DNA from 2 places in the Azoarcus sp. DD4 genome. Region 1 is predicted to be linked to the other one. Evidence: riboswitches for the same ligand, from Rfam matches in the RefSeq annotation. Region 1 holds a riboswitch; the other holds the start of a gene.

Region 1 (15,282 bases):
CCGCACTGGGGACGCTGCAGCGTTCCGGCCTGCTGGCGCAGACCTCGGTCGAGGCGCTCGAAGCCGATCTCCGCTTTTCCGATGCCGAATGGGCCGAACTGCCCGGGCCGCGCCGGCAGATCGCGCTGGGCAGTTGCCCGCTGTCGCGCGGCGCGCTGCTGCTGCCGGGCGCCGACGCGGCCGAGCGCCCGGCCTGGAATGCCTGCGTGCGCGCCTGTGCCGCGCCGCTCTACCAATGTCAGGCGCGCTGCGCCGCCGGCGACTGCGCGGATTGCCAGGCCGCCTACGACCGCTGCAACCGCACCTGCGATGCCCGCTGATACACTGGATTCCAAACCTTTCGACCGCATGGTGATGTGATGACCGAACCGCTGCTGATCGCCAAGACCGCCGACAAGGAACTCTGCCTCCTGCCGCGCCTCGCCAACCGCCACGGCCTCATCACCGGCGCCACCGGTACCGGCAAGACGGTGACCCTGCAGAAGATGGCCGAGTCCTTCGCCGGCATCGGCGTGCCGGTGTTCATGGCCGACGTCAAGGGCGACCTCTCCGGCATCGGCGCCGCCGGTGTCGCCTCCGACAAGCTGATGCAGCGCCTGGCCGCGATCGGCATCACCGAATTCACGCCGCGCGCCAACACGACGGTGTTCTGGGATGTCTACGGCGCCGCGGGCCATCCGGTGCGGGCAACGATCTCCGATATGGGGCCGCTGCTGCTGGCGCGCCTGCTCAATCTCAACGATACCCAGGCCGGCGTGCTGCAGCTGGTGTTCAAGATCGCCGACGACAACGGTCTGCTGCTGCTCGACCTCAAGGATCTGCGGGCGATGATCCAGTACGTGGGCGAGAACGCGAAGTCCTTCACCACCGAGTACGGCAACGTCTCGGCAGCCTCCATTGGCGCCATCCAGCGCAACCTGCTGGCGCTGGAAGAGCAGGGCGGCGACGTCTTCTTCGGCGAGCCGATGCTGGACATCGCCGACCTGATGCAGACCGACGGCGACGGCCGCGGCGTCATCAACGTGCTCGCTGCCGACAAGCTCTACCACTCGCCCAAGCTCTACTCCACCTTCCTGCTGTGGATGCTGTCCGAACTCTTCGAGCAGCTGCCGGAAGTAGGAGACCTCGACAAACCCAAGCTGGTGTTCTTCTTCGACGAGGCCCACCTGCTGTTCGCCGATGCGCCCAAGGCACTGGTGGAAAAGGTCGAGCAGGTGGTGCGGCTGATCCGCTCCAAGGGCGTGGGCGTTTATTTCGTCACCCAGAACCCGCTCGACGTGCCCGAAACCGTGCTCGGCCAGCTCGGCAACCGCGTCCAGCACGCCCTGCGCGCGTTCACCCCGCGCGACCAGAAGGCGGTGAAGACCGCTGCCGACACCATGCGCGCCAATCCGGCTTTCGATGCCGCCACGGCGATCACCGAACTCGGCGTGGGCGAGGCGCTGGTGTCCTTTCTCGATGAAAAGGGCCGGCCCGAGATCGTCGAGCGCGGCTTCGTGATCGCGCCCGCGTCCCGGCTCGGTCCGCTGACCGAGGCCGAGCGGCAGGCGGCGGTGCGTGCCTCGGTGCTCTACGGTCATTACGAAAAGGCGGTCGATCGCGAATCCGCCTACGAGATGCTGCGCGCCCAGGCTGCGGCCGCGCAGCCGCAGGGCGGTGCGACGTCGGCTGGCGCACCCGCGGGTGAGCAGGGTGGCGCGCTCGGCGGCATGGGTGACATCCTGTTCGGTTCCACCGGGCCGCGCGGCGGTCAGCGCGACGGACTGGTGCAGATCGCCGCCAAGACCCTGACCCGCACCATAGGCAGCTCGCTCGGTCGGGAGATCGTGCGCGGGGTGCTCGGCTCCCTGCTCGGCGGCGGATCGCGCCGGCGCTGAGGCGGTTATCCCGGCTCAGTCGAGCAGGAAGCGCTCGATCGCGTCCATGAACACCCGGGTGCGTGCCGGCACCAGCCCGCGCCCCGGCAGATGGGCGTAGATCTTGAGCGGATGCGGCACATGGTCCGACAGCAGCGGCAGCAGCGTGCCGGCTTCGAGCTCGCGCCGGCAGTAGGAGGCCGCGAGCATCGTGGCGCCATGGCCGGCCAGTGCCGCTTGCAGCCGCAGCGCAGCATTGGTGGTACGCAGCGGGCCGCGCGGATGCAGCGTATGCGTCCTGCCATCGGCCGCTTCGAAGTGCCAGCGCTCCTCGCCCGGCATCGACAGGCAAGGCCAGTGTTCCAGCTCGGCCACGCTGCGCGGTAGTCCCAGCCTGCGGATCAGCGCCGGCGCGGCGTACAGGCCGCGCGCCACGCTGTAGACCCGCCTCACCACGCGCTCGGAGTCCGGCAGCGCTTCGCCGGTGGCGAAGAACACCACATCGTAGCCGGCACCGACCGTTTCGCTGCCGAGGATGCGCACGTCGATCTCGATTTCCAGGCGCGGATGGCGGTTCAGCACGTCGTTCACCACCTCGCCGAGCTGGATTGCGCCGAATTCGTAGGGTGTGGCGATGCGCAGCACGCCGTGGGGCTCGTCACGGGCGTCGCCGGCCTCGGTCGCCACCGCGTCCAGCCGTTCGAACAGCGGCGCCAGCTGCACCAGCATGCGCTCCCCTTGTTCGGTGAGTGCCACGCGTCGCGTGCTGCGTTCGATCAGGCGCTGGCCGAGTTGGCGCTCCAGCCTTGCCACCGCATGGCTCACCGAGGATTTCGGCAGCGCCAGCTGCTCGGCGGCGCGGGTGAAGCTGCCGCTCTGGGCGACGGCGGTGAAGGCATACCAATCGTTCCAGTTGATTGTTCGCATTTTTGGATAGAGCGTCCATAAATGAATATTTATTCAATGATACGCACAATGTAAGTTGTGAGGCATGTCGCCACCCTTGCCGCCCCTGCCGCCCTTTCCCCAGATCAGCGCCGCCGATGCACCGGCCCGCGCGGTGCTGCTGAGCGCGCATCCGGAATTTCGCCCGCTGCGGGTGTACGCCTTCGGTGCCACGCTCGGCCTGGTCGCGGGGCTGGATTTTGTCGCCGCCATCCTGATCGCGATGGCGGGCGTGCAAGTGCAGACTGGACTGGGCGTGGCGCCGCGCGACTTCCTGTGGGCGCTGACCAGTTACGCGGTGGCGGCGGTGGTGGCCAACCTGGTGCTGGTGCAACTGGCCGGCCGGGTGAGTTACCGCCGCTTCACGCTCGGCAGCCTGGTGGTCTTCATCCTCGGCGCCCTTGCCTGCGCAGCCGCCGAGTCGCTGCCGGCGCTGACGCTGGCGCGTGCGGTGCAGGGCCTGGGTGGCGGCGGGCTGTTCGCCGCCGCACGCATCCTGGCGCAGTTCTCGTCGCAGCCGCAGGAGCGCCTGTCGCTGTTCTGGGGCTTCGGCCTGGCCAACTTCGCCCTGGTCGCGCTCGCTCCCTGGCTGGCCGGCTGGCTGGTTTCGAATCACGGCTGGCATACGCTCTTCCTGCTGCAGGCGGCGCTGGCGGTGCCGCTGCTGCCGCTGGTCGCACTGGTCTATCCGCGGATCGAACATCGGCCGCGGCGGCCGATGGGGCAGCTCGACTGGCCGGGCGTGCTGGCCTTCGCCACCGGTGCGCTGCTGCTGGAGCACGCGCTCGAGCATCTGCGCTATCTCACCCGGGCCGACCTGCCGGCGCTGGCCGGCTACGGTGTGGCCGGAATAGCGCTGCTCGTGCTGGTGATGCGGCGCTTTTCGCGCCACCCCGATCCCTGGCTGGACCCGCGCCGGCTGACCAGCCGCCGCTACCTGATCGGGCTGGCCTTCTACGGCGTGTTCTACCTGATCACCGGCTACTGGAATTTCCTGGTGCCAGCCTTCCTGGTCGAAGGCCTCGGCTTCGGCCTGACCAAGGTGGGCGGGCTGTTGTCGCTCGGCGGACTGACGACCTTGGCGGCGGTGGTGGTCTTCCATCTGTGCCTGCCGCGCGTCATGCGCAAGCGCCGCTACATCGCCGTCGGCTACATCGGCCTGGCGACGGCCTTCCTGGCGATGGCGGCCGCGGCGCGGCCCGGCGCCAGTGCGATAGCCGTGCTGCCGGCCATCGTGTTGCAGGGCGCGATGCCCGTGCTGGCCTTGCTGCAGGTGGCGATGATGACCTTCGTCGACATGCCGACCGAAGACTTCGCCCACGCCTACGCCTTCAAGAACATCGTGCGCGAGATCGTCAATGCGCTCGGCACCGGTCTCGCCGTGCTGCAGTTGCATCACGGCGCCGAGGCTGCCCGCTCGGCGATGCAGGCGGCGACACCCGACAGCCTGGCGCCGGCGCTCGGCGACGTGGTACAGCAGGCGGCGGTGAGCGTGGCGGCGGGGCACATCCTGATCGGGCTGGCGCTCGGCTGCCTGGTGGTGGCGGTGATCGCGGTCGCCCAGCGCAGCCTGAAGTGATGCGGTTTGCGTAGATTGCGGATTGTGCCGGGTGCCGTCCGGTGGCCTAATCGCGGATTGGATCGAATCCGGGCAGGGCAGCGGGCATGACACAGGCGGGAAGCAGGACGGCACGTGCCGATGAATTGGGCGGGGCGATGGCGAAGCCGGGCGGCGGCATGGCCGTCGGCCTGGCTTTCGCCGTCTGCGGCGCGGTCGGTTTCTCGTTCAAGGCCATCCTGGTCAAGCTCGCCTACCGCTACGGTGTCGATGCCGAGACGCTGCTGGCGCTGCGCATGGCGTTCTCGCTGCCCTTCTTCCTGGCCATGGGCTGGGCGGCCAGCCGCCGGGCAGCGCATGCCCTGTCGGCGCGCGACTGGGTTTGGATGGCCGGGCTCGGACTGTTCGGCTATTACCTCGCGAGTTATCTCGATTTCCTCGGCCTGGACTACATCTCGGCGGCGCTCGAGCGGCTGATCCTCTTCCTTTATCCCACCGTGGTGATCGTGCTGTCGGCGGCGTTCCTGGGCAAGAAGGTGACGCGGCGCATGCTGGCGGCGCTGGCGCTGAGCTACCTCGGCATCGCGCTGGCGGTGGGGCACGACCTCGACGTCTCCGGCACAGCGCACGAGGTCGTGCTCGGCTGCGTGCTGGTGTTCGCCAGCGCGGTGAGCTACGCGCTCTACCTGATGGGCAACGGCGAGGTGGTCGGCCGGCTGGGTTCGTCGCGGGTCACCGCCTACGCCAGCAGTTTCGCCTGCTTCTTCAGCCTGGCGCAGTTCGCGGCGATGCGGCCGTTGGCGATGGTCGCCGAGCAAGCCTGGCAGGTCTACGCCTTTGCCGGGCTGATGACGGTGTTCAGCACGGTGGCGCCGGTGTGGATGGTGTCGGAGGCGATCCGCCGCCTGGGCGCGGGGCCGGTGTCGCTGACCGGCACGCTGGCACCGGCCATCACCATGCTGCTCGGGTGGCTGATCCTGGACGAAGCCATCGGCGTGTTCCAGCTTGCCGGCATGGCCATGGTGGTGGCCGGCGTCGCCGTGATGGCGCGCCAGCGCGGCTGAACGGCGTCAGCAGCGTTCGGTTTCGGGTTCGCCGCAGGGCGCCGCTGCCGAAGCATCGCGGCATTCCAGCCGGTGCGACCACACGCTGAAGGCGAGGCCGGCGACAGCGAGGGCGACGCCCACCCAGGGAATCTCCGCGTAACCCAGGCCGTGGGTGATCGCGACACCGCCTATCCAGGCACCGATGGCATTGCCGAGATTGAAGGCTCCCTGGTTCACCGTGGACGCGAGGTTGGGCGCACCCACCGCTTCGTTCACTACCCGCATCTGCAAGGGCGAGATCAGCGCGAAGGCAGCCACGCCCCAGGCGAAGATCACCGCGACCGCAGCCAGTGGCAGCGGACTCGCGGCCGGCAGCAGCGCCAGCACCGCGATGACCGCGACGAAGATGCCGATCACCGCCGGCATCAAGCGCCAGTCGGCCAGCTTGCCGCCGGCGAGGTTGCCAATGGTGAGGCCGGCGCCGAACAGCAGTAGGACCAGCGTGACGCCGCGCGGCGACACGCCGGTGACTTCCAGCAGCAGCGGTGCGATGTAGGTGAACACCGAGAACAGGCTGGCCGACGACAGGACGCTGATCAGCATCGCCAGCAGCACCTGCGGCCGGCGCAGCGCGCGCACCTCGTTGAGCAGGCCGCGGCTGCTGCCGGCACCGAGGGTGCGCGGCAGCCACAGGTAGAGCGCGGCCGCGGCGATGCAGCCGATGCCGACCACCGCCCAGAAGGTGGCGCGCCAGCCGGCGTGCTGGCCGAGCAGGGTGCCGAGCGGCACGCCCAGCACGTTGGCCAGCGTGAGGCCGGTGAACATCAGCGCGATGGCCTGGGCGCGGCGCTCCGGCGCCACCAGGCCGGCCGCGACCACCGCGCCGAGGCCGAAGAAGGCGCCGTGGCAGAAGGCGGTGACCACCCGCGCCACCATCAGCGCAGCGTAGTCCGGCGCCAGCGCACACAGCAGGTTGCCGAGGATGAACATCGTCACCAGGCCGAGCAGGGCGCGGCGGCGTTCCATGCGCGAGATCACCACCGCCAGGATGGGCGCGCCGATCACCACGCCCATCGCGTAGCCCGACACCAGCATGCCTGCGCGCGGGATGTCCACGCCGAGATCGAGGGCGACCTCGGGCAAGAGGCCCATGATGACGAATTCGGTGGTGCCGATGCCGAAGGAGGCAATGGCGAGGGCGAGAAGCGGGAGTGGCATGGCGGGCGGCGTAGGATGTTGCGTTGCAGCATTCTACGCCGCCGCTGCCGTCGGGCGAGGTTCCGGACTTCGAAAGTGTTTATTGCCCTATCAGCCGGGCCGGATGCTCAGGCGAGCTGCAAGCGCTTGCAGATCTCGGTGGTAAGCCCGGCCTGGTTCATGCTGTAGAAGTGCAGGCCGGGCACACCAGCGGCGAGCAGCTTCTGGCACAGCTCGGTGACCACATCCAGGCCGAAGGCGCGGATGGAGTCGGCGTCGTCGCCATAGGACTCGAACTTCTTGCGCATCCAGCGCGGGATCTCGGCGCCGCAGGCGTCCGAGAAGCGCGCCAGCTTGGAGAAGCTGGCGATGGGCATGATGCCGGGGATCACCGGCTTGTCGATGCCGAGCTTGCGCACCGCGTCGACGAAATGCAGGTAGGCGTCGAGGTTGTAGAAGTACTGGGTGATGGCGGAGTCGGCGCCGGCGTCCATCTTGCGCTTGAAGGCAGCAAGGTCGTCGGCCGGGCTCTTGGCCTGCGGGTGCCATTCCGGGTAGGCGGCGACTTCGATGCGGAAGCGCGAGCCGGTCTCGGCGCGGATGAATTCCACCAGTTCGTTGGCGTAGCGGAACTCGCCCGGGTCGACCACGCCCGAGGGCAGGTCGCCGCGCAGCGCGACGATGCGCTTGACGCCAGCGTCGGCGTATTCCTTGAGGATGGCGCGGATGCTGTCGCGGGATGAGCCGATGCACGACAGGTGGGGCGCGGCCTCGCTGCCGCTGGCGGCGATTTCCTTGACGGTGGAGAAGGTGCGCTCGCGGGTGGAGCCGCCGGCGCCGTAGGTCACCGAGAAGAAGGCGGGCTTGAGCCCGGCGAGCCGGGCCTGCACCGCGCGCAGCTTCTCTGCGCCCTCGGCCGTCTGCGGCGGGAAGAATTCGATGGAAAGTTCAGTCTTGTGCATGTCGCATCCAGATGAAGAATTCGCGGTTGCCGTCGGTGCCGGTGATGGGCGAGTCGTACCAGCCGAGCACCTCCAGCCCGGCAGCCGCGGCGGCCGTGCGCAGCTTGCGCTCGACTTCCGCATACAGCGAGGCGTCGCGCACGATGCCGCCCTTGGAAAGCCCCTGCGGGCCGACCTCGAACTGCGGTTTGACCAGCGCGAGGATGTCGCCCTCCGCCGCCAGCAGTGCCGGCCACTGCGGCAGCAGCAGCGTCAGCGAGATGAAGCTGGCGTCGCAGACGATGAGGCCGAAGCCGCCCGGCGGGCAGTGCCCGGCCAGATCCGCCGCGGTCAGATGACGCGCGTTGACGCCTTCCAGCGTGATGCAGCGCGGCTCGCCGGCCAGCCGCGGATGCAGCTGGCCGTGGCCGACCTCGACCCCGACCACCTTGGCGGCGCCGGCCTGCAGCAGGCAATCGGTGAAACCGCCGGTGGATTGGCCGACGTCGAGGCAGACGCGCCCCGCCGGGTCCAGCCCGCTCGCCGCGAGCGCGCCGGCGAGCTTGAGCCCGCCGCGTGACACGAAACGGTCGGCCTCGTCCGGCGTCACCGCCAGCACGGCCGATTCAGGCAGCTCCTGCGCCGGCTTGGTCACCGCCACGCCGTCGGCGCTGACGCGGCCGGCCTCGATCAGCACCCGCGCCGCGGTGCGCGAGGGCGCCAGGCCTTGTTGCACCAGCAGCTGGTCGGCGCGCGGCAGGCCGCGCGCGACCGCTGCGGGCGCGACTGACCGCTCCGCGGCGGGACGGCTGTTGCGACGGTGGAAGGATTTCATCGCGCGTGCCCCTCAGGCAGATAGCGGACGACCCGCAGGCCACCCGCCGCCGCGATCAGTAGCGGTAGTGGTTGGGCTTGTACGGGCCTTCGACCGGCACGCCGATGTAGTCGGCCTGGGTCTGGCTCAGCACGGTGAGCTTGGCGCCGATTTTCTTCAGGTGCAGGCGGGCGACCATCTCGTCGAGTTGCTTGGGCAGCACGTACACGCCGACCGGGTATTCGCCGGTCTTGGTGTAGAGCTCGATCTGCGCCAGGGTCTGGTTGGCGAAGGAGTTGCTCATCACGAAGCTCGGGTGACCGGTGGCGCAACCCAGGTTTACCAGGCGGCCTTCGGCCAGCAGGATGATGCGCTTGCCGTCCGGGAAGATGATGTGGTCGACCTGAGGCTTGATGTTCTCCCACTCGTACTGGCGCAGGCTGGCGACTTCGATCTCGGAGTCGAAGTGGCCGATGTTGCAGACGATGGCGTTGTTCTTCATCGCTTTCATGTGATCGTGGCTGATCACGCCGACGTTGCCGGTGGTGGTGACGAAGATGTCGCCCATGGCGGCAGCCTCTTCCATGGTGACCACGCGGAAGCCTTCCATCGCCGCCTGCAGCGCGCAGATCGGGTCGATCTCGGTGACCCACACGGTAGCGCCGAGGCCGCGCAGCGACTGGGCGCAGCCCTTGCCCACGTCGCCGTAGCCCAGCACCACGCCGATCTTGCCGGCGATCATCACGTCGGTGGCGCGCTTGATGCCGTCCACCAGCGATTCGCGGCAGCCGTAGAGGTTGTCGAACTTGGACTTGGTGACCGAGTCGTTGACGTTGATCGCGGGGAACTTGAGTTCGCCCTTGGCGTGCATCTGGTACAGGCGGTGTACCCCGGTGGTGGTCTCTTCGGTGACACCCTTGATCTGCGCGAGGCGGGTGGAATACCAGGTCGGGTCGGTTGCGAGCTTGGCCTTGATGCTGGCGAACAGCACGGTCGCTTCCTCGCTGTCCGGCTTGTCCAGCACCGAGATGTCCTTCTCGGCGCGGGCGCCCAGGTGCAGCAGCAGGGTGGCGTCGCCGCCGTCGTCCAGGATCATGTTGCTGTAGCCGCCGTCCGGCCACTCGAAGATGCGATGGGTGTAGTCCCAGTAGTCGGTGAGCGACTCGCCCTTGACCGCGAACACCGGGATGCCGTCCTTGGCGATGGCGGCGGCGGCGTGGTCCTGGGTGGAGAAGATGTTGCACGAGGCCCAGCGCACTTCGGCGCCGAGCGCGGTCAGCGTCTCGATCAGCACCGCAGTCTGGATGGTCATGTGCAGCGAACCGGTGATGCGTGCGCCCTTGAGCGGCTGGCTGGCGGCGTATTCCTCGCGGATCGCCATCAGGCCGGGCATCTCGGTTTCGGCGATGCGGATTTCCTTGCGACCCCAGTCGGCGAGCGACAGGTCGGCAATCACGTAATCCTTGATGTCAGCCACAGTGTTCATGTCATATTCCTTGAACGTGTGGCCGGGAGGGGGTGCTACGGTGAACTCACCTCGTCACCCCGTGCCCGGCACGGGTTAAGGTGAGCGCAGTTCTGGAAAGACCGAGCCTGGGACGAATGTCTCGCAGCGCTCCTCGGTGGTGCTGGATTATAGCCGCAGCGGCGAAGTGCGTCTCGCCTGCGTGAATCAGCGCACGAACAAGGCACGGCAACGGTGGTCAAATGCGCAAACGAGCGATGACCCGCTGCATCGCCGCGAAGGGAGGGCTGGCGATGAGACCGAGAGTTCAGCTTGCAATCCTCACCCTGCTGCTTGCCGGCTGCTCGTCCCTGCTGCCGAAGGGGCAGCAGGAGACGGTGTCGCCGTGGAAGAGTTTCGACGAGGCGAAGGCCGCTTTCGACAGCATCGAACTGGGCAGTTCGGATCGTGATTCGGTGCACAAGCTCGGCTTCGATCCGGGCGTGACGCCCAATGTGCAGATCCTCAACTATTCGCAGATCGCGCATGCGGTCCTGCCCGGCGATCGGCTGATTCCCAATGGCGAGGTGCCGACCGCGATACGCACCTGCGTGCTGGCGCAGGAGCGGTGTATCGGCTACCTGCTCGAGGAGAGCCGCATCAAACGCAATCGCGTCGGCAACTTCTGGGGCGATTTTCTCAACTTCCACCGTGAAACGGTCACCACCGGCTGGCGCTTCAATGCGCTGGTCGTGCTGGTCGACAATCAGGTGGTGTTCAAGCAGTGGTCGGGGCAGCCCGCGATCCGCGAGGTCGGCGTCAGCCGCAATCCGCTCGGGCCCTTCCAGGGGGCCGGCGAGCGGATGTCCACCTTCCAGTAGCAGCATTGCAGGCGGTTGACTTGCCGCCGCCCGCAATGCGGCGGTGCCCCGGCTTAGAGCCCGGCGTCGGTGCGCAGCGCGGCCGCCTTGTCGGTCTGCTCCCAGCTGAACTCCGGTTCGTCGCGGCCGAAGTGGCCGTAGGCGGCGGTCTTCGAGTAGATCGGGCGCAGCAGGTCCAGAGTCTGGATGATGGCCTTGGGGCGCAGGTCGAAATGGGCGCGGATCAGCTCGACGATCTTGTCGTCGGCGATCTTGCCGGTGCCGAAGGTGTTCACCATCAGCGACACCGGCTTGGCCACGCCGATCGCGTAGGCGACCTGCACCTCGCACTTGTCGGCCAGGCCGGCGGCGACCACGTTCTTGGCAACGTAGCGGCCGGCGTAGGCGGCCGAACGGTCGACCTTGGACGGATCCTTGCCGGAGAAGGCCCCGCCGCCGTGGTGGGCTGCGCCGCCGTAGGTGTCGACGATGATCTTGCGTCCGGTGAGGCCGCAGTCGCCATGCGGGCCGCCGATGACGAAGCGGCCGGTCGGGTTGATCAGGTAGCGCACCTCGCCCTGCATCAGCTCCTTGGGCAGCACCGGCTTGATGATTTCCTCGATCACCGCTTCCGAGATCTGCGCGTGCGAAACCTCCGGATTGTGCTGGGTGGACACCACCACCGTGTCGATCGCCACCGGCTTGCCGTCGACGTACCTCACCGTGAGCTGGCTCTTGGCGTCCGGGCGCAGCCAGGGCAGGCGGCCGTCCTTACGCACCTCGGCCTGACGCTGCATGATGCGGTGCGCGTAGTAGATCGGCAGCGGCATCAGGCTGGTGGTTTCGTTGGTGGCGAAGCCGAACATCAGGCCCTGGTCGCCGGCGCCCTGGTCGAGGTCGAGGCCTTCCCCTTCATTGACGCCCTGGGCGATGTCGGACGACTGGCGGTTGATCGCCGCCAGCACTGCGCACGACTTGTAGTCGAAGCCGATGTCGGAGTTGTCGTAGCCGATGCGGCGGACGACGTCCTGGGCGATCTCGCGGTAGTTGGGGTGCGCGGAGGTGGTGATTTCACCCGAGATCACCACCAGGCCGGTGGACACCAAGGTCTCGCAAGCGACGCGGGCCTTAGGATCTTCGGCGAGGATGGCGTCGAGCACGCCGTCGGAAATCTGGTCGGCAACCTTGTCGGGATGGCCTTCGGAGACCGATTCGGAGGTGAAGAGAAACTCGTTTGCCATGTGTGCTGCTCCAAAAACAAAAATCCCCGGTTCTGTGGCGTCGTGGCCAGCTCCGGGGATTTCGGCGAGCAGCCGACGCTTTAGCAGTATTTCTGGGCCGATTCGCAACAGGGTGATCCTGGGAACACGACGACCGCCCTGCAAGTTGTCGAATTAACTCGGCGGCTAAGCGATAATTATAGGCTGCTGTCGCTTCGCGTCAAACGCGGGGTGCAAACCGGATACCAAGCTGCCAAAACGTGTTCGCCACCTATCTCTTCAAACTCCTCGCCCGCCTTCCGCTGTCCTGGCTGCACCGCATCGGCGGCTGGATGGGCTGGCTCGTCTACCTGTGCGCACCCGGATACCGGCGGCGTTTGCGGCACAATCTCGAACTCGCCACCGGCCGCAGCGACCGCCGGTTGCTGCACGCTGCGGTGGCGGAAGCCGGCAAGCAGGCGCTGGAGCTGCCCTGGCTGTGGCTGAGGCCGGTCGAAGAAGTGGTCGCCAAGGTGGTGCGCGTGGAAGGCTGGGAACTGGTCGAGGCCGCGCATCGCGCCGGGGCCGGCATCCTGTTCTTCACGCCGCATCTCGGTTGCTTCGAAATCACCGCGCCGTGCTATGCCGCCCATGCCCCGATCACCGTGCTCTACCGTCCGCCACGCAAGGCGGCATTGCAGCCGCTGATGGAAGCCGGGCGTGCGCGCGGCAGCATGCGCATTGCTCCGGCCGATCTCTCGGGCGTGCGGTCGTTGGTGAAGACCCTGCGCAACCGCGAGGCGGTTGGCATGCTGCCCGATCAGGTGCCGGCCGCCGGCGAGGGCATCTGGGTGCCCTTCTTCGGTCGTCCTGCATGGACGATGACGCTGGGTGCGCGCCTGGCGGAGGTGAAGGGCGTGCATGTGATCTATTGCTGGGCGGAACGCCTGCCGCGCGGCGAAGGCTACGTGTTCCGGATGTTCCCGCCGACCGAGCCGCTTGAAGGCGAACTCGAAGCGCGTTGCGCCACCATCAACCGCGAGATCCAGCGCCTGATCCTGCAGTGCCCGGCGCAATACCTGTGGGGCTATCACCGCTACAAGCGGCCGAAGGGCGGGCGGGCGCCCGAGCAGGCGGCTGCATGAGCAGGCTGGCGATTGCGATCTTCTGGTTGCTGCACTGGCTGCCGCTGTCGGTGCTGGCGCCGCTGGGCGAGGCCTTCGGACTTCTGCTCTACGTCGTCGCGGTGCCGCGCCGGCGGGTGGTGGCGACCAATCTTCGGCTCTGCTTTCCGGAGCTCAGCGTGGCGCAACGTGGCCGTCTGGCGCGCGCGCATTTCCGTGTGGCGGGTCGCAGTTTTCTCGAGCGCGGCCTGGTATGGTGGGCCAGTCGCGAGCGCCTGCGGCGCATCGTCAAGATCGAGGGCGGCGAGCGTCTGCGTGCCCTGCAGGCGGCCGGTAGGCCGGTGATCCTGCTGGCACCCCATTTCGTCGGTCTGGACATGGGCGGCACGCGATTGACCATGGAGGCGGACGTGGTGAGCATCTATGCGCGGCAGAAGAACAAGGTGTTCGATCGCTGGCTTTACCACGGACGCAGTCGCTTTGGCGACCAGTTGCTGCTGTCGCGCCAGGACGGCGTGCGCGGCACGATCAAGGCGATGAAGGCCGGTCGGCCTTTCTACTACCTGCCCGACATGGATTACGGCCGCAAGGACGCGATCTTCGTGCCCTTCTTCGGCGTGCCGGCCGCCACCATCACCGGGCTGTCGCGGCTGTCGCGGCTGGCTGGTGCGGTCGTTCTGCCCTGCGCGACGCGCGTGCTGCCCGGCGGGCAGGGCTACCGGGTGGAAATCGGCGAACCCTGGACGGATTTTCCGAGCGAGGATGTCGAAGCCGATACCGCGCGCATGAATGCCTGGATAGAGGCGACGGTGCGGACCATGCCGGAGCAGTACTACTGGGTGCACCGCCGTTTCAAGACCCGCCCGCCGGGCGAGGCGCGTTTCTACTGAGGAGCGCTGTCGCGCGCGGCGGCATCGCGCCGCGCGAGATGCGCCAGCGCGACCGGAAACGCGGCACTGCCGAGCAGGGCGATGGCGGATACGATGAGTGCGAGGCCGGTGCCAGGCTCGGCCAGGATGGGGTGGATTCCGCCGAAATCGCCCGCTACGAGGGCAATGCCGGCGGCCAGGCACACCAGACCGGGCAGGCCGAGCAGCCAGGCGCTCAGCGGCAGCAGGATGCGGGCGGACCCTTGCGCCGCGGCTGGAGGCGAATCGGTCGGGTGGGGCGTTGGTTCGGTTTTCATCGGCAGGATTTTCGCATGACCATTGCGGTGGACGCTGGACGGCTGCTGCGCGAGAATTCCGCCGGCAAGTGCGCGGCGTCTTGTCCCGCAGGTTTCCGCTCCGCAGCTCCGCGCAATTCCGGCGTCGGCAGACGCCATGTTCGGGCGCACCGCCCATCTTTATCCGGATTCTCCGCATGCGTATCCGTTTCACCAAGATGCACGGCCTCGGCAACGACTTCGTCGTCATCGACGCCACCCGCAATCCGGTCGATCTGACGCCGGAGCGCGTCAAGGCCATTGCCGACCGCCACTTCGGCGTCGGCTGCGACCAGTTGCTGGTGGTCGAGCCCGCGGGACGTGACGACGTCGATTTCCGTTACCGGATCTTCAACGCCGACGGCGGCGAGGTCGAGCAGTGCGGCAACGGCGCACGGTGCTTCGTGCGCTTCGTGCACGAGAAGGCGCTGACCGCGAAGGACCGCATCCGCGTCGAAACCCGCTCCGGCATCATCACCCCCGCGCTGCGCGAGGACGGGCTCGTGACGGTCGATATGGGCGTACCCGGGCTGGATCCGGCCAAGGTGCCCTTCGTGTCGGATTCCGACGCCTATGTGCAGCCGCTGGAAGTGGCGGGCAGCACCGTCGCCATCACCGCAGTGTCGATGGGCAACCCGCATGCGGTGCAGGTGGTCGCCGACGTGGAGTCGGCACCGGTGCTCAGCCAGGGCGCCGCGATCGAGTGCCATCCGCGCTTCCCGGCGCGCGTCAATGCAGGCTTCATGGAGGTGGTCGATGCGCAGCGCGTGCGCTTGCGGGTCTATGAACGGGGTGCAGGCGAAACCCTGGCCTGCGGCACCGGCGCTTGCGCCGCAGTGGTGGCCGGTATCTTGCGCGGCCTGCTGACCTCGCCGGTGCGGGTCGAAACCCGTGGCGGCGAACTCGAGATTGCCTGGGGCGGGCCGGGCACGGCGGTGCTGATGACCGGTCCGGCGGTGACCGTGTTCGAAGGCGAGATCGAACTCGCCTGATTGCTATCGTTTGCGGTCGCGCCCTTGACGCCGGCCGCCTGGAGCCAACTGGATGAATGCCCACGACGTTGCCCGTTATCTGCGCGACAATCCCGATTTTCT
Region 2 (15,282 bases), 1.3 Mb from region 1:
ATCGACGTAGTGCAGGCCGATGGCAACGCCGCTGAGGTTGTAGGTGGCGCCGACCTTCCAGTCGCTGTAGGACTTGGCCGGGCCGGTGATGGCCTGGTGTCCGTAGTGGGCGGACAGGGTCAGGTTGTCGACCACCTCGTAGGCGGCGGTCAGGTCGAAGTACTGGCTGCCTTTGGAATCGTCCGCGCCGAACAGGTTGGTGAAGGCGTGGGAGTACTTGAAGGACAGGAATTTCCAGGAGAAGCCGACATAGCCCTCGAGCGTGTTCGGGTTCTTCAGGCCGATGGTCGAGCGCCAGCCGGAATCGAATTCGCCCGGGTAGACGTACTGGAGCAGGCCCACGTCGATGCCGAAGTCGCCGAAGCTGTGCTTGTAACCGGCGTAGACGTCCAGTTCCAGGCTGTTGCCCGAGTTTTCATCGGTGCCGCGCTCGAGGTCGCTCAGCCAGGAGACGTTCGAGCCCCACACGCCGACATAGAGGCCGCTGTCGTGTGCATAGTCGAAGCCGCCCTGGAGGGCAGGCTTTTCGTCGGTCTGGCTGATGCCGCGGTAGGCATAGTCGGACACGAGGCCGACGTTGGCCACGATCGGGCTGGTCTCCTCCGCGTGGGCGGAACCCACGAACGGCAGCACGGCGACGAGGGCGGTAGCGAGGATGCTCTTGCGCATAGATATCTCCTGGTACGCATGGTGTTTTGGCAGCGCATCCAATGCATGGTCCGTGCCAGCTTCCCGAAAGCCGCACGGTTGCTGGGCGTGCGGGGAGGGCGCGTCACCGTTCCGGGGTTGCCGCGGTGATTTTCCAGGCAGATGAATGGCATGCACCATTTTCAGGCACTAAATTGGTGCATTTTTTTGTCGGGTAAGCACCAAAGGAAGCCACTGCACCAAGCTGGGCGGCTGCGCCCGGCCCGCATGGTAAAATTCCCGCCATTCCCTGCATCCAAAAGCAATTGCGGCCATGACGACTCCACGCTTCCTCGATGAAATCGGGGCGAAACTCTCCGAACTCGCCGCCAACAGTCCGGCGCGCGATATCGAAAAGAACATACGCGCCGTGCTGGGCAGTGCCTTCAGCCGCCTCGACCTGGTGACGCGGGAGGAATTCGAGGTGCAGCGCGAGATCCTCGCCCAGGCCCGACAGCGTCTCGTCGAGCTCGAAGCACGCGTCGCCGCACTCGAAGCCGACCGCGGCAAGCGCGACGAGGCCTGATGCTACGGGCTTCGGCCCGCCAGCTGCAATATCTTTTTGGCATATTCAGGATCTCCGTTACACTCGCCGGCTTTCCGGCCCGGAGATCCCATGTCGCTCGCCTTGGTTCGCGCCCGTGCGCTCGATGGACTGAACGCGCCCGAGGTGACGGTCGAGGTTCATCTGGCCAACGGCCTGCCGGCCTTCAATCTGGTCGGCCTGCCCGATACCGAGGTGCGCGAGGCGCGTGACCGCGTGCGCGCCGCCATCGTCACCTCCCAGTTCGAATTCCCGCAGCGCCGTATCACCGTCAATCTCGCGCCGGCGGATCTGCCCAAGGAGGGCGGCCGCTTCGACCTGCCGATCGCCATCGGCATCCTCGCCGCGTCCGGCCAGATCGATGCCGCCGATCTCGCCGGCTGCGAATTCTGCGGCGAACTCTCGCTCAACGGCGGGCTGCGCGCGGTGCGCGGCGTGCTGGCGGCAGCGCTGGCTGCGGCGCGTGCCGGCCATGCGCTCGTCCTGCCGCGGGCGAATGCCGACGAGGCTGCGCTGGCGCCGGGCGCTGGAGGTGGCGGCCGCGGGTGGGCACTCGCTGCTGATGTTCGGGCCACCCGGCACCGGCAAGTCGATGCTGGCGCAGCGCCTGCCCGGCCTGCTGCCGGCGATGAGTGAAACCGAGGCGCTGGAAAGCGCGGCCATCCACTCGCTGGAGGGTGGCTTCGACGCCAGTCGCTGGGGCCGGCGGCCGTTCCGCGCACCCCACCATTCGGCATCCGCCGCGGCGCTGGTCGGCGGCGGCGCCAATCCGCGTCCCGGTGAAATCTCGATGGCCCACCACGGCGTGCTGTTCCTCGACGAGCTGCCGGAGTTCGAACGCCGCGTGCTGGAGGCGCTGCGCGAACCGCTGGAAACCGGTTCGGTGACGGTGGCGCGCGCCCGGCGGCGGGTGGAGTTTCCTGCCCGTTTCCAGCTCGTTGCCGCGATGAATCCCTGTCCCTGCGGCTACCACGGCCACCCGCACAAGGCCTGCCGCTGCAGTCCGGAGCAGTTGGCGCGCTACCGTGCCCGTCTGTCCGGCCCGCTGCTCGATCGCGTCGACCTCACTGTCGAGGTGCCGGCGCTGCCGCATGCGGATCTGCTCGGCGCTGAGGCGGGCGAATCGAGCGCGGTGGTGCGGGCGCGGGTCGAAGCCGCACGGGCGATCCAGCTGGCGCGGCAGGGCGTTCCCAATGCGCGGCTGGACCCGGCCCGGGTTGCCACGCTGGCGCAGCCGGACGAGGCGGGTGCCCGCCTGCTCGCGCAGGCGATGGACAGGCTGAATCTCTCGGCGCGGGCGTATCATCGGGTGCTCAGAGTGGCGCGCACGCTGGCCGACCTGGCCGGAGCCGAGCGGCCCGGCGTGGTGCACATCGCGGAAGCGATCCAGTACCGTCGCAGCCTGGACGCGGGCTGACGGGTGCGCCAGGGGCGTGCCGCTTTGCCCCGACGAACCCGACCCTCAACAACAACAATGCCTTCGACTTCTCCCTGGCTGGCGATTATCCTCGCCGCCCTGGCCGCGATCGGCCCGTTCGCGATCGACGCCTACCTGCCGGCCTTTCCTGCCATGGCGGCGGCGCTCGGCGCCACCCAGATCGAGGTGCAGCAGACGCTGACCGCCTACATGAGCACCTTTGCCGTCATGGTGCTGTGGCACGGCGCACTGTCCGACCGCTTCGGCCGCCGTGCGGTACTGATCGCGTCGACGGTCATCTTCTCCGTGGCCTCGGTGCTGTGTGCGCTGGCGCAGTCGATCGAGTGGCTGTGGCTGGGGCGTGCGCTGCAGGGCCTGTGCGGCGGTGCCGGCATGGTGGTGGGGCGGGCCGTGGTGCGCGACGTCTATGATGGCGCCCACGCCCAGCGCTTGATGTCGCGGGTCATGACCATCTTCGCGGTGGCGCCGGCACTGGCGCCCATCGTGGGCGGGGGGCTGCTGGCGCTCGCCGGCTGGCGCTCGATCTTCTTCTTCCTGGCGCTGTTCGGCGCGGCGCTGACCTGGATGTGCTGGCGTTACTTGCCCGAAACCTTGCCGCGCGAGGCACGCCAGCCGCTGCATCCGGTCGGACTCGCCCGGGCCTACGGCAAGGTGCTGACGCACCCCGCCTTCCTGTTGATTGCCGGGGCCGGGGCGCTCAACTTCAACGCCTTCTTCATCTACGTGCTGTCGGCGCCGGTGTTCGTGATGACCCACCTCGGGCTGGGTTACGGCGAGTTCGGCTGGCTCTTCATCCCGACGGTGGGCGGCATGATGCTGGGCTCGGTGCTGTCGGGCAGGATGGCGGGGCGCTGGTCGCCGCGCCGCTGCATCGCGGTGGGCTTTGCCATCATGCTGGCCGCCGCGGCTGCCAACGTGCTGTGCGCTGTGCTGCTGCCGGCCGGTTTGCCGTGGTCGGTGGTACCGCTGCCGCTGTTCACCTTCGGCATGGCGTTGGCGATGCCGGCCTTCTCGCTGCTGGCGCTAAACCACTTCCCCGAGCGGCGGGGCATGGTGTCGAGCTGCCAGAGCTTCGTGCAGGTCGGACTGAATGCGGTGACCGCCGGGTTGATCGCACCGGCGATGTGGGGCAGCGTGCTCGGGCTGGCGACCGGCATGAGCCTGTTCCTGTCGCTGTCGCTGATGACCTTTTTGGCCGCCGGGCCGTCCCAAGGCCAAAAGCGCCCCCCTGGGGGGCAGCGATCCGCGTAGCGGGGAGCGTGGGGGTGCTTCGTTTCGGCCGCCGGGCCGTCCCAAGGCCAAAAGCGCCCCCCTGGGGGGCAGCGATCCGCGTAGCGGGGAGCGTGGGGGTGCTTCGTTTCGGCCGCCGGGCCGTCCCAAGGCCAAAAGCGCCCCCCTGGGGGGCAGCGATCCGCGTAGCGGGGAGCGTGGGGGTTCTTCGTTTTGGCCGCCGGGCCGTCCCAAGGCCAAAAGCGCCCCCCTGGGGGGCAGCGATCCGCGTAGCGGGGAGCGTGGGGGTGCTTCGTTTCGGCCGCCGGGCCGTCCCAAGGCCAAAAGCACCCCCCTGGGGGGCGGCGATCCGCGTAGCGGGGAGCGTGGGGGTTTTTCCCTCGCCAGTGTGCGGCGCGATCAGGCCGCTTCGCCGAGGTAGGCGGCGCGCACCTTGGTGTTGGCGAGCAGCTCGTTGCCGCTGCCGGTCAGCGTGATCTTGCCGGATTCCATCACGTAGCCGCGCTGGGCGAACTCCAGCGCGAGGTTGGCGTTCTGTTCGACCAGCAGGATGGTCACGCCTTCCCGGGCCACCGACTGCACCACCTCGAAGATCTTCTCCACCACCAGCGGCGCCAGCCCCATCGACGGTTCGTCGAGCAGCAGCAGCCGGGGCCGCGACAGCAGGGCGCGGCCGATCGCCACCATCTGCTGCTCGCCGCCGGACAGGGTGCCGGCCACCTGCGGCAGGCGTTCCTTGACCCGCGGCAGCATCGCATAGACCTTTTCGAGGTCGGCCTCGATGCCGTCCTTGTCCTTGCGGGTGTAGGCGCCCATGCGCAGGTTCTCTTCGACAGTCAGCCGGGTGAAGATGCCGCGTCCTTCCGGCACCAGGGCGATGCCGCGGCGCAGGCGCTTGTGTGCCGGTACGGCGTTGAGGCGTTCGCCGGCGTAATGGATGTCGCCGCCCGCCACCGGCAATACGCCGGCCACCGCATTGAGCGTGGTGGTCTTGCCGGCGCCGTTGGCGCCGATCAGGCAGACGAGCTCGCCGGTGTGGAGTTCGAGGTCTATGCCCTTGACCGCCTGGATGCCGCCGTAGGCGATCTGCAGACCCTTCAACTGCAGCAGCGGCGCTGCCGGACTAGTGTGCATGCTTGCCTCCACCGAGGTAGGCGGCGATCACCGCTTCGTTCTTCTGCACTTCGGCGGGTACGTCCTCGGCGATCTTGCGGCCGAAATCGAGTACCGCGACGCGGTCGCACAGGCCCATCACCAGTTTCACGTCGTGCTCGATCAGCAGCACGGTGACGCCGTCGCTGCGGATCTGCTCGATCAGGTGCTTGAGCTGGCCGGTTTCGGTGGCGTTCATGCCGGCGGCCGGTTCGTCCAGCGCCAGCAGCTGCGGTTCGGTGGCGAGCGCGCGGGCGATCTCCAGCCGGCGCTGGTCGCCGTAGGACAGGTTGCGCGACACGGTGTCGGCGAAGCGCTCGATACCGACATAGCGCAGCATCTCGTAGGCGCGCTCGGTGGTCAGGCGTTCCTCCTCGCGGGTGAAACGGTTCTGGGTGAGGATGCCCCACACGCCGGCCTTGGTGCGGATGTGGTGGCCGGCCATGACGTTCTCCAGCGCGGTGAGTTCGCGGAACAGCCGGATGTTCTGGAAGGTACGGGCGATGCCGCGGCCGACCACCTTGTGCGGCTTGCCGGCGGGCAGCTCGCTGCCGTTGAAGACGAACTCGCCGCCGTCCGCGGTGTAGGCGCCGGTCAGCACGTTGAAGAAGGTGGTCTTGCCGGCGCCGTTGGGGCCGATCAGTCCATAGACCTCGCCCTTGCGGATGGTGAGCGACACATCGGTGAGCGCCTGCAGGCCGCCGAAGCGCTTGCCGATGTTGCGGGCGTCGAGCAGCGTGATCATTTGGCGGCTCCGCGGTGCAGGTTCTCCGGGTGGGCGTAGCGGGCGCGCGCCGGGATCATGCCGGCCGGGCGCAGCAGCATCATCAGGATCATCGCCAGCGACAGCAGCAGCATGCGCAGCACTTCCGGGTCGAGCAGCACGTGGCCGAACACCGCCTGCTGCAGCGGCACCGCGATGTGGCGCAGGATCTCCGGCAGCAGCGCGAGCACGAAGGCGCCGATCACCGCGCCCGCGATGTTGCCCATGCCGCCGAACACCACCATCGTCAGCACCGCGATCGATTCCATCAGGCTGAAGCTCTCCGGGCTGACGAAGCCCTGGAAGGCCCCGAACAGGCAGCCGGAGACGCCGCCGAAGGTGGCGCCGAGCGCGAATGCGAGCAGCTTCATGTTGCGGGTATTGATGCCGATCGCCTTGGCGGCGAGTTCGTCGTCGCGCATCGCCGCCCAGGCACGGCCGATGCGCGAGATCTGCAGGCGGCGGATGAAGAGGATGGAGCCGGCGACGCAGGCGAGGAAGAAGTAGTAGTAGAGGAACAGCGAGTTGATCGCGAAGTTTTCGGTCACCTGGATGTTACGCGACAGATCCCAGCCGAACAGCACGACGGGGTCGATCATGTTGATGCCCTGCGGCCCGTTGGTGATGTTGATCGGGTAGTTCAGGTTGAGCATGAAGATGCGCACGATCTCGCCGAAGCCCAGCGTGACGATGGCGAGGTAGTCGCCGCGTAACCTCAGTACAGGAAAGCCCAGCATGATGCCGGCCAGCGCGGCAAAGCCGGCGCCGAGCGGCAGGATCAGCCAGAAGGGCAGGTGGATGTCGAAATGCGGCGAGGCGAGGAAGGCGAAGCTGTAGGCGCCGACCGCGTAGAAGGCGATGTAGCCGAGATCGAGCAGGCCGGCGAAGCCCACCACCAGGTTGAGCCCCAGCGCCAGCATCATGTAGAGCAGCGCGAAGTCGAGGATGCGCACCCAGCTGCGGCCGAACTGCCAGGCGATCAGCGGAGCGGTGATGGCGAGGATGAGGATGAGCCAGCGTGCGGCGGTCGGGTTGCGCTTGCCGAGGTAGGGAATGGCGGCGGCGAGTTCGTTCATCGTGTCAGCTCCTCATGCCCGGTCCGACACGCGTTCGCCCAGCAGCCCGGTCGGCCGGAAGATCAGTACCAGGCCGAGGATGAGGAAGGCGAAGATGTCCTGGTAGGACGAGTTGAGGAAGCCGAAGGTGAGGTGCTCGATGTAGCCGGCGCCGAAGGATTCCACCAGGCCGAGCACGATGCCGCCGAGCATGGCGCCGCCGAGGTTGCCGATGCCGCCCAGCACCGCGGCGGTGAAGGCCTTGAGCCCCGGCATGAAGCCCATGCCGTAGTGGGCGATGCCGTAGTTGCTGGCGTACATCACGCCGGCGACCGCGGCCAGTCCGGCGCCGATCACGAAGGTGAAGGCGATCACGCCGTTGGTGTCGACCCCCATCAGGCTGGCGGTGCGGTGGTTTTCGGCCGTGGCGCGCATCGCGCGGCCGACGCGGGTGCGGTTCACCAGCAGCGTCAGGCCGATCATCAGCAGCGCCGAGACGATCACGATGACGAGCTGCACCGGGGTGACGAACACGCCTTCTATCGGCTGCATCGGCGTGGTCGGGATCAGCTGCGGGAAGGTGTGGTAGTTGCGGCCCCAGATGATCATCGCGATCGTCTGCAGCAGGAAGGACATGCCGATCGCGGTGATCAGCGGCGCCAGCCGGGGTGCGTTGCGCAGCCGGCGGTAGGCCAGGCGTTCCATGGTGAAGCCGATCAGCATCGATACCGGTATCGCCACCATCAGGGCGATGGTCAGCATCGCCACCGGCGACATGCCGGGCGCCACGCCCATCAGGAGCAGCATGGTCTGCAGCGCCGTCATCGCGCCCACCATCAGCACGTCGCCGTGGGCGAAGTTGATGAGGCCGAGAATGCCGTAAACCATGGTGTAGCCGAGTGCGATCAGCGCATAGACGCTGCCGATCACCAGGCCGTTGATCATCTGCTGGATGAGGGTTTCCATCGTGCCCTTGCGCGCGGCGGGAAGCTTTCGGGGGATGCGGTGCTACGGCTTGCGGTGTGCGCCGGCGGCGGCCGGCGCACACCCTGCCGCGGGCGCCAGCGCCCGCGGCGTGCGCGCTTACAGCGGCGCCCAGTCGCCGTTCTTGAACTGGTACATGGTGATCGAGCCTTCCTTCAGGTCGCCCTTGTCGTCGAAGGAGATGTTGCCGATCACGCCCGGGAAGTTGACCTTCTTCAGCTCGGGGAGGTACTTCGCCGGCTCGGCCGAGCCCGCCTTCTGCATCGCGGTGATGATCGCGGTGGCGGCGTCGTAGGCGTAGGGCGAGTAGATCTGCACGTCGGCGTTGTAGCGCTTCTTGTAGCGTTCGCGGAAGTCGGCGCCGCCCGGCATCTTGTCGATCGGCAGGCCGGCCATCGAGCAGTAGGTGTTGGCGTTGATCGCGTCGCCGGCGAGCTTGATCATCTCGGGACTGCAGCCGCCGTCGCCGGTGAGGAATTTGGCCGAAATGCCCAGCTGCTTGATCTGGCGCAGCATCGGGCCGGCCTGGGCGTCCATGCCGCCGAAGAAGATCACGTCCGGGTTGGTGGCGCGGATCTTGGTGAGGATGGCGTTGAAGTCGGTGGCCTTGTCGGTGGTGAATTCGCGCGCCACGATCTGCGCGCCGGAGGACTTGGCGCCCTTTTCGGTCTCGTCGGCGAGCCCCTGGCCGTAGGCGGTGCGGTCGTCGATGATGGCGATCTTCTTCGCGCCCAGGTTGGTGGCAGCGAACTTGCCCAGCACCGAACCCTGCTGCACGTCGTTGGCGATGGTGCGGAACACGCCCTTGTAGCCCTGCTGGGTCAGCTTGGGATTGGTCGAGGCGGGCGTCACCTGGGCGATGCCGGCCTGGTCGTAGATGCGCGAGGCCGGGATCGAGGTGCCGGAGTTCAGGTGGCCGACCACCGCCTTGACGCCGGCGTCCACCAGGCGCTGGGCCACGGTGGTGCCGGTGCGCGGGTCGGCCTGGTCGTCTTCGCCCAGCAGCTCGAGCTTGACCTTCTTGCCGGCGATGGTGACGCCCTTGGCGTTGGCTTCCTCGATGGCGAGACGGGCGCCGTTTTCCAGGTCCTTGCCGAGGTGGGCGATGGTGCCGGTCAGCGGCGCAACCGCGCCGATCTTGACGACTTGTTCCTGGGCTTGGGCGGCGCTGATGCCGAGACCGATGATGGCGACTGCTACGACGGTTTTCTTCATACCTGATCCTCCAGCGAAACTGACTAAGGGTGTTTCGTGTTGTTGTTCCCGCCCCGCGGCCGCGCGTGTGCGGCGGGGCGGTCGGTACTGCCCGCGAGTCCGCTTTCCGCAGCGCCGGCCGACGTGTGCGGCGGGCTGCGCGAAAGTGGCGGTATTGTGCCCAAAAAACGGCGTCCGGCGGATTCCGCGAGCGTGCCGTCGCAGCGGGCGATCTTCGGCTGCCGTCTGCCGCAGGAAACATGCCAGAGGGCATGGTGCGCGCCGCCCGCCCGCCGGCGCACGCTCAGGCGGTGCCCGGCTCGCGCTTCCGCACAGCGGGTGGGCGTGTCGCACCGGGCCGGTGCGTGCGCCCCGGCAGCCGGATCAGTCGGCCAAGGTCCACTTGCCGTCGTGGAAGCGGTGCATGCTGACGCCGCCGTTGCGGATGTCGCCCTGCTGGTCGAAGGCGATCTCGCCGGTCACGCCCTTGAAGCTCACTTTCCGCAGTGCCGGCAGGTACTTGGCCGGCTCGCTGGAATCGGCCGCCTTCATCGCCTCGATCAGCGCGGTGGCGGCGTCGTAGCTGTAGGGCGCGTAGAGCAGCACGTCGGCCTTGTAGTGTTGCTTGAAGCGGGTGAGGAAATCGGCGCCGCCCGGCATCTTCGCCGGCGGCAGGCTGGCCTGCGAGCAATACACCTTGTCGCTCATGGCGTTGCCGGCCAGCTTGATCATCTCGCCGGTGCAAACACCGTCGCCGCCGAGGTAGGTGGCAGTGCTGCCGAGCTGGCGCAACTGGCGCAGCATCGGCGCGGCCTGGGCGTCCATGCCGCCGTAGAACACCGCGTCCGGCGCCTTGGCCTTGATCTTGGTGAGAATGGCGAGGAAGTCGGTGGATTTGTCGGTGGTGAATTCGCGCCCCACCACCTGTATGCCGCGCTGCTTGGCCGCATCGGCAAAGGCGTCGGCCAGGCCCTGGCCGTAGGCGGTACGGTCGTCGATGATCGCCACCTTGGCGGCTTTCAGCGTGTCGGCGGCGTACTTCGCCATCGCCTCGCCCTGCTGCAGGTCGTTGGCGATCACGCGGAAGGTCACCTTGTAGCCCTGGCGGGTGAGCTTGGGGCTGGTGGAGGAGGGCGTCACCACCGGCACGCCGGCCTGCTCGTACACCCGCGACGCCGGGATGGACGCGCCCGAGGTCACGTGGCCGACCACGCCTTTCACGCCGAGGTCGGTCAGCCGCTGCGCCACCGTGGTGGCGGTGCGCGGGTCGCCCTGGTCGTCCTCGCTCACCAGCTCGAATTTCACCTTCTGCCCGCCCAGGCTGACGCCCTTGGCGTTGGCGTCGTCGATGGCCAGCCTGGCGCCCATTTCGCCGTCCTTGCCGAAGTGGGCGATCGGGCCGGTGAGCGGTCCGGCGTGGCCTATCTTCACCACGGTCTGGGCAAGGGCGGCGCCGCTGCCGGCAAGGGCGAGGCTGGCGGCCAACAGGTATGCAACGGGCGTTTTCATGAGCGGTTCTCCGGTGCGTTGCAGATTGTCACCCGGCGCGATTGCGTTCCGCGCCGGGAACGGGGATTCTAGCCCGCGCCCGGTGCCGTAATCGCCGGAAGGGAGATGCTTCGATGAGACGCCTGCTGACGCTGCTCTGTTCCTTGCTCGCCGCCGTCGGTCTGCCGGCCTGCGACTACTTCAATGCGCGCGAACTCCGGCCGGGCGTGTCGACCGCGCTCGAAGTGCGCGACCGCTACGGCCCGCCGCAGATGGAATGGCACAACGACGACGGTTCCGTCACCTGGGAATACTCGCGCCAGCCGCAGGGCGCCGAGTGCTACATGATCACCATCGGCCCCGACCAGATCCTGCGCACGCTCGACCAGGTGTTGAACGAAGCCACTTTTGCCCGCGTCCAACCGGGCATGAGCGGAGACGAGGTGCGCCGCCTGCTCGGCAAGCCGGCCGCCAGCCAGTTCTTCCAGCTCAAGCAGGAAACGGTATGGGAATGGCTGATCGATCGCGGTTCCTCGGTCACCGAGCCAACCTATTTCACCGTGAGCTTCAACACCGATGGCCGCGTCACCGGCACCGGCCGCTATACCCGCATGCGAGGATGAGATGTCCAATCCGCAAGTCACCAGCGCCGTCCTGCGCCGCCTCGGCAGCGCCCTGCTGATCGCGTCCGCCCTGCTGCTGGGCGGTTGCGCCGCGTTCGCACCGCCGCGGCCCTACACCACCGAAGCCGAGGCGCTGGCCGACCGCGGCGAGCCGACCCGGCGCTGGGACAACGGCGACGGCACGACCACGCTGGAGTATGCCACCCAGCCCTACGGCGACACCTGCATCATGGTGCAGGTGGACGCCGGCGGCATCGTGCTGCGGCAGTGGGACGCGCTGGACTACAAGAACCTCGCCACGGTACAGAAGGGCATGAGCAAGGACGAAATCTCGCGTCTGCTCGGCGAACACCGTTCCGAGCAGACCTTCCGCCTGTCGGGCGAAGAGGTGTGGGACTGGAACGTCTACAACGACGGCCCCGGCATCGCCACCCTGTTCAACGTGCACTTCAAGGAAGACAAGGTGGTCCGCACCAGCCGCAGCTACGTGCACTACCCCGACAGCACCCTGTTCCCGCCCTGGGGCATGTATCCCTACGGCTACTACCCTTACGGCTATCCCTATTACCCGCCGCGGCTGCGGCCGGTGCCCCTGCGGCCCTGGCCGCGGCGGCTGCCGCCGGCGCCGTGGAACTAGCGGTATGGCCGCCACGCTGGCAAGCGTCTTTACGAGCCGTTAGAATGCCGCACCTGCCGAGGAGCGCTGCGACCCGACCAACGGGCCAGGCTCGGCAACCGAACAACGGCGCTCGCAAACCACCAGCCGGGTTTGCCGCGCCGTTTGCTTTTGCGTCCGCTACCCGCTGTGCATGAACCGTAACATCAGGCACCCGAGGTAGAACGATGCAAGCCGACCGCTCCGAAGAACTCCGCCAGCAACTCGCCCAGCGCATCCTCATCCTGGACGGCGCGATGGGCACCATGATCCAGCAGTACAAGCTGGGCGAAGCGGACTACCGCGGCACGCGCTTCCTCGAACACCCCAAGGATCTCAAGGGCAACAACGACCTGCTGGTGCTGACGCGCCCGGACGTGGTCGGCGAGATCCATCGCGCCTACCTCGAGGCCGGCGCCGACATCATCGAGACCTGCTCCTTCAACGCCACCCGCGTGTCGCAGGCGGAGTACGGGCTGGAAGCGGTCGCCTACGAACTCAACGTCGCCAGCGCCCGTCTGGTGCGCACCCTCTGCGACGAATACACCGCGCAGAACCCGGCCAAGCCGCGCTACTGTGCCGGCGTGCTGGGGCCGACTTCGCGCACGCTGTCGATCAGCCCGGACGTGAACGACCCCGGCTACCGCAACATCGAATTCGACGCGCTGGTCGACGACTACTACGACTCCGCCCGTGGCCTGATGGAAGGCGGCGCCGATCTGCTGCTGATCGAGACCATCTTCGACACGCTCAATGCCAAGGCTGCGGTGTTCGCGGTTGAGAAGCTGTTCGACGAGTGTGAGAAAAGCGGTGGCCACCGCCTGCCGGTGATGATCTCCGGCACCATCACCGACGCTTCCGGCCGCACGCTCTCGGGCCAGACCGCCGAAGCCTTCTGGAACTCGCTCGCGCATGCGCGGCCGATCTCCTTCGGCCTCAACTGCGCGCTCGGCGCCAAGGAGCTGCGCGCCTACGTCGAAGACCTCGCCAACGTCTGCGACACCCATGTTTCCGCCCACCCCAATGCCGGCCTGCCCAATCCGCTGGCGCCCACCGGTTACGACGAAACGCCGGAGCAACTGGCCGAGGCGGTGGTCGAATGGGCGCAGTCCGGCCTGGTGAACATCCTCGGCGGCTGCTGCGGCACCACCCCGGCCCACATCGCCGCGATCGCGCAGGCGGTGGCGAGCGTGCCGCCGCGCCGGGTGCCGGAAGTCGAGAAGAAGCTGCGTCTGTCGGGCCTGGAACCCTTCAACGTCGGCGCCGACAGCCTGTTCGTCAATGTGGGCGAGCGCACCAACGTCACCGGCTCCAAGGCCTTCGCCCGCATGATCCTCGAAGGCCGCTTCGACGATGCGCTGGCCGTCGCCCGTCAGCAGGTGGAAAACGGTGCCCAGGTCATCGACATCAACATGGACGAGGCGATGCTGGATTCGAAGGCGGCGATGGAGCGCTTCTGCAAGCTCATCGCTTCCGAGCCGGACATCTCGCGCGTGCCCATCATGCTCGATTCCTCCAAGTGGGAGATCATCGAGACCGGCCTCAAGTGCATCCAGGGCAAGGGCATCGTCAATTCGATCTCGATGAAGGAAGGCGAGGAGATCTTCCTGCGCCAGGCGCGGCTCGCCCGCCGCTACGGCGCCGCGGTGATCGTGATGGCCTTCGACGAGAAGGGCCAGGCCGACACCTACGCGCGCAAGATCGAGATCTGCGAACGCGCCTACACGCTGCTGGTGGGCATCGGCTTTCCGCCCGAAGACATCATCTTCGACCCCAACATCTTCGCCATCGCCACCGGCATCGAAGAACACGACAACTACGCGGTCGATTTCATCCAGAGCGTGGCCTGGATCAAGGCCAATCTGCCCTACGCCAAGACCTCGGGCGGCGTCTCCAACGTCAGCTTCAGCTTCCGCGGCAACGAGCCGGTGCGCGAGGCCATCCACACCGTCTTCCTGTACCACGCGATCAAGGCCGGGCTGACCATGGGCATCGTCAATGCCGGCCAGCTCGGCGTGTATGACGACCTCGACCCGGTGCTGCGCGAGAAGGTGGAAGACGTCGTCCTCAACCGCAAGCCGGGCGCGGGCGAAGCGCTGGTGGAACTGGCCCAGACGGTGAAGGAAGGCAAGGCCAAGGACACCGGCCCCGACCTCGCCTGGCGCGAATGGACGGTGGAAGAGCGCCTCAAGCACGCGCTGGTGAAGGGCATCACCGAGTTCGTCGTCGCCGACACCGAGGAAGTGCGCGCCCGGCTGGAGGCCGAAGGCAAGCCGCCGCTGGCGGTGATCGAAGGCCCGCTGATGGCCGGCATGGACGTGGTCGGCGACCTTTTCGGCGCCGGCAAGATGTTCCTGCCGCAGGTGGTGAAGTCCGCCCGCGTCATGAAGCAGGCGGTCGCCCACCTCATCCCCTACATCGAGGCCGAAAAGCTGCGCACCGGCGCCACCAGCAAGGGCCGTATCGTCATCGCCACGGTCAAGGGCGATGTGCACGACATCGGCAAGAACATCGTCGGCGTGGTGCTGGGCTGCAACGGCTACGAGGTGATCGACCTCGGCGTCATGGTGCCCACCGACAAGATCCTCAACGCCGCGCGCGAGCACGGCGCCCAGGCCATCGGGCTGTCCGGCCTCATCACGCCGTCGCTGGAAGAGATGAGCCACGTCGCCGCCGAGATGCAGCGCCAGGGCTTCGACGTGCCCTTGCTGATCGGCGGCGCCACCACCAGCCGCGCCCACACCGCGATCAAGATCGCGCCGCACTACAGCCAGCCGGTGGTCTACGTGCCGGACGCTTCCCGCGCGGTCGGCGTGGTTACCGCCCTGCTGTCGGAAGGCGGCGCCGATGCGTTCCGCGCTCAGCTCGCCGCCGACTACGACAAGATCCGCGCCCAGCACGCCAACAAGAAGGGCGTGCAACTGGTGAGCCTGGAAGCCGCGCGCGCCAATGCCTACGACCCGCTGTCGGTGGAAGGCTACGCGCCGGTCGAACCCAACACCCTGGGGGTGATGGCGCTCGACGTCGATCTCGACGAACTGCGCGACTACATCGACTGGGGCCCCTTCTTCCAGACCTGGGACCTGGCCGGCAGCTTCCCGAAGATTCTCGACGACGAGGTGGTCGGCGAGACCGCGCGCAACGTCTATCAGGACGCGCAGAACATGCTCGAAGACCTGATCGCCGGCGAATGGGTGCAGGCCAAGGCGGTGTTCGGCCTCTTCCCCGCCAACAGCGTGGGCGACGACATCGAGTTCTACGCCGACGAGTCGCGCAGCGAAACCATGATGAGCTGGCACGGCCTGCGCCAGCAGCACGAACGCCCCGCCGGCAAGCCGCACTGGTGTCTGGCCGACTTCGTCGCGCCCAAGGCCAGTGGCGTGCGCGACTGGTGCGGCGCCTTCGCCGTCACCGCCGGCCTCGGCATCGAGCACAAGCTCGCCGAGTTCGAGGCCGCCCACGACGACTA

Evidence for each region. Region 1 has a riboswitch for S-adenosylhomocysteine ahead of ahcY (adenosylhomocysteinase). Riboswitches for the same ligand answer to the same signal wherever they lie in the genome.
Region 2: linked by a shared signal. The riboswitch ahead of metH (methionine synthase) and the one ahead of ahcY (adenosylhomocysteinase) in region 1 are both predicted to bind S-adenosylhomocysteine.

The regions. Positions count from the first base shown of each region.
Region 1 is NZ_CP022958.1:780,565-795,846, forward strand. Features, by position in the region: gene CJ010_RS03800 (hypothetical protein) at 1-320, shown strand, start outside; gene CJ010_RS03805 (helicase HerA-like domain-containing protein) at 360-1,877, shown strand; gene CJ010_RS03810 (LysR family transcriptional regulator) at 1,893-2,783, opposite strand; gene CJ010_RS03815 (MFS transporter) at 2,848-4,380, shown strand; gene CJ010_RS03820 (DMT family transporter) at 4,467-5,423, shown strand; gene CJ010_RS03825 (MFS transporter) at 5,430-6,623, opposite strand; gene metF (methylenetetrahydrofolate reductase [NAD(P)H]) at 6,731-7,564, opposite strand; gene CJ010_RS03835 (TlyA family RNA methyltransferase) at 7,551-8,378, opposite strand; gene ahcY (adenosylhomocysteinase) at 8,434-9,843, opposite strand; S-adenosyl-L-homocysteine riboswitch at 9,919-9,982, opposite strand; gene CJ010_RS03845 (hypothetical protein) at 10,116-10,682, shown strand; gene metK (methionine adenosyltransferase) at 10,736-11,902, opposite strand; gene CJ010_RS03855 (lysophospholipid acyltransferase family protein) at 12,142-13,005, shown strand; gene CJ010_RS03860 (lysophospholipid acyltransferase family protein) at 13,002-13,874, shown strand; gene CJ010_RS03865 (hypothetical protein) at 13,868-14,170, opposite strand; gene dapF (diaminopimelate epimerase) at 14,347-15,180, shown strand; gene CJ010_RS03875 (DUF484 family protein) at 15,233-15,282, shown strand, end outside.
Region 2 is NZ_CP022958.1:4,921,379-4,936,660, reverse strand. Features, by position in the region: gene CJ010_RS22840 (TorF family putative porin) at 1-669, opposite strand, end outside; gene CJ010_RS22835 (accessory factor UbiK family protein) at 962-1,213, shown strand; partial or broken gene CJ010_RS22830 (YifB family Mg chelatase-like AAA ATPase) at 1,304-2,648, shown strand; gene CJ010_RS22825 (multidrug effflux MFS transporter) at 2,706-3,920, shown strand; gene CJ010_RS22820 (ABC transporter ATP-binding protein) at 4,299-5,033, opposite strand; gene CJ010_RS22815 (ABC transporter ATP-binding protein) at 5,023-5,796, opposite strand; gene CJ010_RS22810 (ABC transporter ATP-binding protein) at 5,793-6,890, opposite strand; gene CJ010_RS22805 (branched-chain amino acid ABC transporter permease) at 6,903-7,835, opposite strand; gene CJ010_RS22800 (branched-chain amino acid ABC transporter substrate-binding protein) at 7,953-9,068, opposite strand; gene CJ010_RS22795 (branched-chain amino acid ABC transporter substrate-binding protein) at 9,432-10,556, opposite strand; gene bamE (outer membrane protein assembly factor BamE) at 10,670-11,158, shown strand; gene CJ010_RS22785 (outer membrane protein assembly factor BamE) at 11,160-11,795, shown strand; S-adenosyl-L-homocysteine riboswitch at 11,848-11,916, shown strand; gene metH (methionine synthase) at 12,002-15,282, shown strand, end outside.